One region of the Pseudorhizobium marinum genome, then DNA from elsewhere that is predicted to be linked to it. Evidence: riboswitches for the same ligand, from Rfam matches in the RefSeq annotation. Region 1 holds a riboswitch; the other holds the start of a gene.
The links. Region 1 has a riboswitch for S-adenosylmethionine ahead of EO99_RS0115060 (O-succinylhomoserine sulfhydrylase). Riboswitches for the same ligand answer to the same signal wherever they lie in the genome.

Region 1 (3,400 bases):
CGCTCTCCTTCACAGCCGGGATATTCTTCTGCGACCTTTCAAGCGTCAAGGAACGGAAACGGCTTTTCCGTCTCCTGCAGGGTCCGGAACCTACGGTCTCACCGTCATTCCTTGCTGGTGTCGTCCGCCGTCCGGTCGGTGTCGCCGTTCTGGAACATCCGCCGGTCGTCATCCGCCTCGCCGAGATCGAAGTTCTCGACCGGCTGGACGGGCGGATTGCCCGAAACGGCCGCCTCGTCCTCGGGGACGGGCTTTTTGCTGTCGCTGCTCGGTTTGCTGTGGGGCTGGTCGTTCATGGCATTCTCCCGATCGTGTCAAAGGACAACGATCGACCGCCGCAAATGTTCGCACCGTCACCCGGACCTGAGCAGGTAATTACAACGGCTGATACCTGTGCGGCGAGATCGGAAATGAGAAGGCTGGAGCGGGTGAAGGGAATCGAACCCTCGTCGTCAGCTTGGGAAGCTGCTGCTCTACCATTGAGCTACACCCGCGACGGCGGGCAGAGTTCACCCAGTTCGCCGCAACTGTCAAGCGTAGATCGATGACGGCGCGACGAGTGGCCTGCTTCACGCGAGGCGAAAATGCTTGGAGAGCTTCAGGCCCTGGGCCTGGTAGTTCGAGCCGAGGCCGACGCCGTAAAGCGCCTCCGGCGGGTCCTGCATGTACTCGTAGACGAGACGGCCGACGATCTGGCCGTCTTCCAGGATGAACGGCACTTCGTGGCTGCGCACCTCGAGCACGGCGCGACTTCCCCGGCCGCCCGCGGCCACATGGCCGAAGCCCGGGTCGAAGAAGCCGGCGTAGTGGACGCGGAATTCTCCCACCAGCGGATCGAAGGGCGTCATCTCGGCGGCATAGAGCGGCGGCACATGCACCGCCTCGCGCGACACGAGGATGTAGAATTCGTCCGGATCCAGCACCAGTTCGTTGCGGCCGCGGCTGAAGAGCGGTTCCCAGAAGTCGAAGACGTCGTGCTGCGCCTTCTTGTCGACATCGACGACGGCCGTATGGTGCTTGCCGCGGTAGCCGATCAACCCTTCCTTGTCCCCCGTCAGGTCGATCGACAGCGCGATGCCGCCACCACTGATGTTGGGTTCGCGCGAGGCCACCAGCGTTTCCGCCTCGTGCAGCTGCAAAAGTTCCGGCTCGCTCAGCACCGCATTGCCGGTGCGGAAGCGGATCTGCGACAGGCGCGAGCCGCGCCGCACGACGATCGGGAAGGTGCGCGGGCTGATCTCCAGGTAGAGCGGCCCGGAATAGCCGGCCGGGATCTTGTCGAACTCCTGGGCGTAATCGGTGATGACGCGCGTGAAGATGTCGAGGCGGCCGGTGGAGCTCTTCGGATTGGCCGAAGCCGACATCGTTGCCGGCAGGTCGAGGCTTTCCATCAGCGGCACGATGTAGACGCAGCCCGTTTCCAGGACCGCGCCTTCGGAAAGATCGATGACATGCAGTTTCAGCCTGTCCAGCTTGTCGGACACCAGGCTGTTGGGTCCCGGCATGAAGCTTGCCCGCACCCGGAAGGCCTTGGCGCCGAGCCGCAGGTCGAGGCTTGCCGGCTGCACCTGGTCGGCATCCAGCGCCCGTTCGGACAGGAGCCGTCCGCTTTCGAACAGCGCCGCAATGGCCCGGTCCGCCAGAATGCCCGTGGTCCTCGTCATGATCTTCTGTCCCCTGCGTGGCGCGACAAAACCAAATGGCGGCCATTGACGCAAGCAAAGACCGAGAGTAAGGCAGATTTATCCCGTGGTGATTTGGCCGGTCGGCTTGCAGCCACGTTAAACAAATGGCTAAAAAGACCGGGGTGAGACCGGTCTGCTTATGCACGGCCGGTTTTTTTGTGTTTGAAAGGTGCAAGCGCATGACCCAGAATTGGCGCCCCGCAACGCAGCTCGTCCACGGCGGCACGCTGCGGTCGCAATACGGTGAGACCTCCGAAGCGATCTACCTGACGCAGGGCTTCGTCTACGAGACGGCCGAGGCCGCCGAGGCCCGCTTCAAGGGCGAGAGCGAGGGTTTCATCTATGCGCGCTACGGCAGCCCCACCAACGACATGTTCGAGAAGCGCATGTGCATGCTGGAAGGCGCCGAGGAGGCTCGCGCCACGGCGTCCGGCATGGCAGCTGTTGCCGCTGCGATCCTCTGCCAGCTGAAGGCGGGCGACCATATCGTCGCTGCCCGCGCGCTGTTTGGATCCTGCCGCTGGGTGGTCGAGACGCTGGCGCCGAAATACGGCATCGAATGCACGCTCGTTGACGGCCGTTCGCTGGAAAACTGGGAAAAGGCGATCCGGAAGAACACCAAGGTCTTCTTCCTGGAGAGCCCGACCAATCCGACGCTGGAGGTGATCGACATCGCCGGCGTGGCGAAGCTTGCCAACCAGATCGGCGCCAGGGTCGTCGTCGACAACGTCTTTGCGACACCGCTCTTCCAGAAGCCGCTGGAGCTCGGCGCCCATATCGTCGTCTATTCGGCGACCAAGCATATTGACGGCCAGGGCCGCTGCCTCGGCGGCGTCGTGCTGTCCGACAGCGAATGGGTCGCGGAGCACCTGCAGGACTATTTCCGCCATACGGGTCCGGCCATGTCGCCGTTCAACGCCTGGACGCTCCTGAAGGGCATCGAGACGCTGCCGCTGCGGGTGCGCCAGCAGACGGAGAGTGCGGCCAAGATCGCCGATTTCCTCGCCGACCAGAAGAAGGTCGCGCGGGTGATCTATCCGGGACGGGCAGACCATCCGCAGGCCGACATCATCGCCAAGCAGATGACCGGCGGGTCGACGCTCGTCTGCCTGGAGCTGAAGGGCGGCAAGGAGGCGGCGTTCGCGCTGCAGAACGCGCTGGAGGTGGTGAAGATCTCCAACAACCTCGGCGACGCCAAGAGCCTGATCACCCATCCGGCGACCACGACGCACAAGAACCTGACGGACGAGGCCCGCGCCGAACTCGGCATTTCGGCGGGAACGCTGCGGCTCTCGGCAGGCATCGAGGACAGCCAGGATCTGCTCGAGGACTTCGCCCGCGCACTGGAGAAGGTGCCGGCCTGAGTACGGAGGATAACCGGAAGCGGTGTTAACGCTTCCGGTTATCCTTAACCTTCGAAATGTCCCGAAAACGGACGAACGGGCGCCCGTGTCGGTTTCAGTTTCCTTGACGCGCGCGGGAAGCTGTATGATACCGACTACAGTTCACTGAGAGCGCCGCGTCATGTATCGGGCCCGTACACGAGATATCGAAGTTGCCGTGGAAACCTATTACCTGGAGGAGCAATCCTGCCCGGAGGACAGCCGCTATGTCTGGGCCTACCACATCGTCATCGAAAACCATTCGGCGCTGACGGTCCGGCTGACACATCGCTACTGGCACATTACCGACCAGAGCGGTCTCGTCGACGAGGT
Region 2 (3,400 bases), on a different contig from region 1:
CGGAAGACTTCGCCGGACTGTGCCTCGACCATGCCGGCGGCAATCTTCATCATCGTCGACTTGCCGGAGCCATTGCGTCCCACAAGGCAGATGCGGTCGCCGGGCTCCACCTGCAGGTTGGCACCCGCCAGAAGCGGCGTGCCGCCGAAGCTGAGGAAGATATCGTCGAGTTTCAGGATCGGGGGTGCCAAGGTTCAGGCTCCAGTCAGGTCATAGGGGCGGGCCAGGATCATCGCCCTGCCGCGATCGATGGACAGGGAGACGGGGCCCTCAGCCACATTGGATATGGTGCGCGCGGAGCCGAAGGGCAAAGAATACCTGTCGAGCGGATAGCGGGCGTTGGTGATCGTCAGGTTTTCCAGATCGGAAAATCCGATGACGGAGAACATCGAGCTTTTTGGCACGTCGAGAACTCTGGGCTGTCCGGGCATCAGGGGCATCCCTTCCTCAAGGCCGGATGTCAGAAGCACATCGACGCCCTGCTCGGCCAGGCGCAGTGCATGGAGAAAATGCTGAAGCGCATGGTCGCTGCGCTCGCCGCCCATGGCGCCGGCGAGGATCAGCCGCTGTGCCCCTCTCGCCAGCGCCTCCGCGGTGGCGATCTCGCCGTCGGTCTCGTTCTTGGCCGCCGGGAAAGGATGTCGCTCGACCTGCGGCCAGTCCTCGACGAGCGCCGGCGGCGTGGAGTCGAAATCCCCCACCCAGAGCTCCGGCTCCACGCCCAGAGGCTTCGCATGCCGCATGCCGCCGTCGGCCGCGATGAAGCGGCTTCCGGCAATCGCATACTGCAGTCGATCCGTGAGGGTCAAATCCCCGCCGAGCAGGATGGTGAATGTGGTCTTGATCATGGGAAGCCCATATCGCAAAGCCGGGGCTGAGGGAAAGCCGCTTGCACAGCCGAAACCGAGCTTTTACGTTGCCGGCAACTTCGACAGGGGCATCGCATGCAGTTTCAGGGTACGGCAGACTACATCGCGGACAAGGATCTGCTGGTCGCCGTCAACGCGGCCATCCAGCTGGAGCGGCCCTTGCTCGTCAAGGGGGAGCCCGGCACCGGCAAGACAGAGCTCGCCCGGCAGATCGCCTCGGCGCTCGGACTTCAGCTGATCGAGTGGAACGTCAAATCCACCACGAAGGCACAGCAGGGGCTCTACGAGTACGACGCGGTCTCGCGGCTGCGCGACAGCCAGCTCGGCGACGCCCGCGTCAACGACGTGGGCAACTACATCCGCCAGGGCAAGCTGTGGCAGGCCTTCACGGCGCCGGAGAAGACCGTTCTCCTGATCGACGAGATCGACAAGGCGGACATCGAGTTTCCCAACGACCTGCTGCAGGAACTCGACCGGATGGAATTCCATGTCTATGAGACCGGTGAGACGGTGAGGGCGAAGGTCCGGCCGGTCGTGATCATCACGTCGAACAACGAGAAGGAGCTTCCTGACGCGTTCCTGCGCCGCTGCTTCTTCCACTATATCCGCTTTCCCGACCCCGAAACTTTGGCGCGGATCGTCGAGGTCCATCATCCGGGCATCAAGCAGGCGCTCGTCCGCCAGGCGCTGACGCGCTTCTACGAAATCCGCGAGACGCCGGGCCTGCGCAAGAAGCCCTCGACCTCGGAAGCTCTGGACTGGATCCGGCTGCTGGTCTCCGACGACATCGATCCCGCCGATCTGGGCGCCGATGTCAGGACCGCGCTGCCGAAGCTGCACGGCGCGCTTCTGAAGAACGAGCAGGACGTCCACCTCTTCGAGCGCCTGGCCTTCATGGCGCGCCGCGAACGTTAGACTCCTCTTTTCTTGACCTTTGCTGCTTCGAAGTTTAATTGAACGATATTGTGTGGTGATTTGGCCGGCCGGCTTGCAGCCACGTTAAACAAGTCGCTAAAGGGCCGCGCGAGTTCCACCTTCACGCGCCGGTTGCGATTTGTTCGCGGCCGGTTTCTTGTTTTGTGAGTGTGCGATGCCGATCAAGATTCCCGATACGCTGCCCGCCTTCGAAACCCTCGTCCAGGAGGGCGTGCGGGTGATGACCGAAACGGTCGCCGTGCGGCAGGATATCCGCCCGCTGCAGATCGGCCTGCTCAACCTCATGCCCAACAAGATCAAGACCGAGTTGCAGATGGCACGGCTCGTGGGCGCCTCGCCGCTGCAGGTCGAACTGTCGCTCGTGCGGATCGGCGGACACAAGGCGAAGAACACCTCGGAGGAACACCTGCTCTCCTTCTACGAGACCTGGGAGGAGGTGAAGCACCGCAAGTACGACGGCTTCATCATCACCGGTGCGCCGGTGGAGACGCTTCCCTACGAGAGCGTCACCTACTGGGACGAGATGCAGCAGATCCTCGACTGGACGACGACCAACGTCCATTCGACGATGAATGTCTGCTGGGGCGCGATGGCCGCCATCTATCACTTCCACGGCGTGCCGAAGCACGAGCTCAAGGAAAAGGCCTTCGGGGTCTACCGCCACCGCAACCTGTGTCCAGCTTCCGTGTTCCTGACCGGTTTTTCCGACGACTTCCAGGTGCCCGTATCGCGGTGGACCGAGGTGCGGCGCGAGGATATCGCCAAGGTGCCGGAGCTGAAGATCCTGATGGAATCGGAGGAAATGGGTGTCTGCCTCGTTGAAGAAGCGCAGGGTCGCCGCCTCTACATGTTCAACCACGTCGAATACGACTCCACGTCACTGGCCGAGGAGTATTTCCGGGACGTCAATGCCGGCGTGCCAATCAAGCTGCCGCACAATTATTTCCCGCACGACGACACCACCCTGACGCCGCAGAACCGCTGGCGCAGCCATGCCCATCTCCTGTTCGGAAACTGGATCAACGAGATCTACCAGTCGACGCCCTACCAGCTGGAGAAGATTGGATCGGTCTAGGATGCTGCTCCCGTTCTTCCTCAAGTTGAAGGCTGCAAGGCTTCCCGTCACGCTGCGGGAGTATCTGTCGCTGCTGGAGGGGATGAAGCAGGGGCTGGCGGATTTCGACGTCGAGGCCTTCTATTTCCTTGCCCGAACCTGCCTGGTGAAGGACGAGCGGCATATCGACCGGTTCGACCAGGTGTTTGCCGCCCATTTTCGCGGGCTGCAGTCGCTGGCTAGCGACCCCGGGGTCGACCCGGTGGCATTGCCGGAGGAGTGGCTTCGAAAGCTTGCCGAACGCTATCTGAGCGAGGAGGAAAAACGCCTTGTCGACGCGCTGGGCGGATTCGAGGCGCTGATGGAGACGCTGCGCCAGCGGCTTGCGGAGCAGGATGGTCGCCACCAGGGCGGTTCGAAGTGGATCGGTACCGCCGGAACCTCCCCCTTCGGCGCCTATGGCTACAATCCGGAAGGCGTGCGGATCGGCCAGGACCGTTCCCGCAACCGGCGTGCCGTCAAGGTCTGGGACAGGCGAGAG

Region 2: another riboswitch for S-adenosylmethionine. It lies ahead of metA (homoserine O-acetyltransferase MetA); the one in region 1 lies ahead of EO99_RS0115060 (O-succinylhomoserine sulfhydrylase).

What each region holds. Positions count from the first base shown of each region.
Region 1 is NZ_JMQK01000012.1:1,122-4,521, forward strand. It holds gene EO99_RS0115045 (hypothetical protein) at 105-296, opposite strand; tRNA gene EO99_RS0115050 (tRNA-Gly) at 421-494, opposite strand; gene EO99_RS0115055 (2'-deoxycytidine 5'-triphosphate deaminase) at 570-1,664, opposite strand; SAM riboswitch at 1,740-1,818, shown strand; gene EO99_RS0115060 (O-succinylhomoserine sulfhydrylase) at 1,865-3,049, shown strand; gene apaG (Co2+/Mg2+ efflux protein ApaG) at 3,210-3,400, shown strand, end outside.
Region 2 is NZ_JMQK01000003.1:194,962-198,361, reverse strand. It holds gene EO99_RS0104990 (ABC-F family ATP-binding cassette domain-containing protein) at 1-191, opposite strand, end outside; gene EO99_RS0104985 (thiamine diphosphokinase) at 195-848, opposite strand; gene EO99_RS0104980 (AAA family ATPase) at 945-1,784, shown strand; SAM riboswitch at 1,827-1,904, shown strand; gene metA (homoserine O-acetyltransferase MetA) at 1,960-2,880, shown strand; gene EO99_RS0104970 (vWA domain-containing protein) at 2,882-3,400, shown strand, end outside.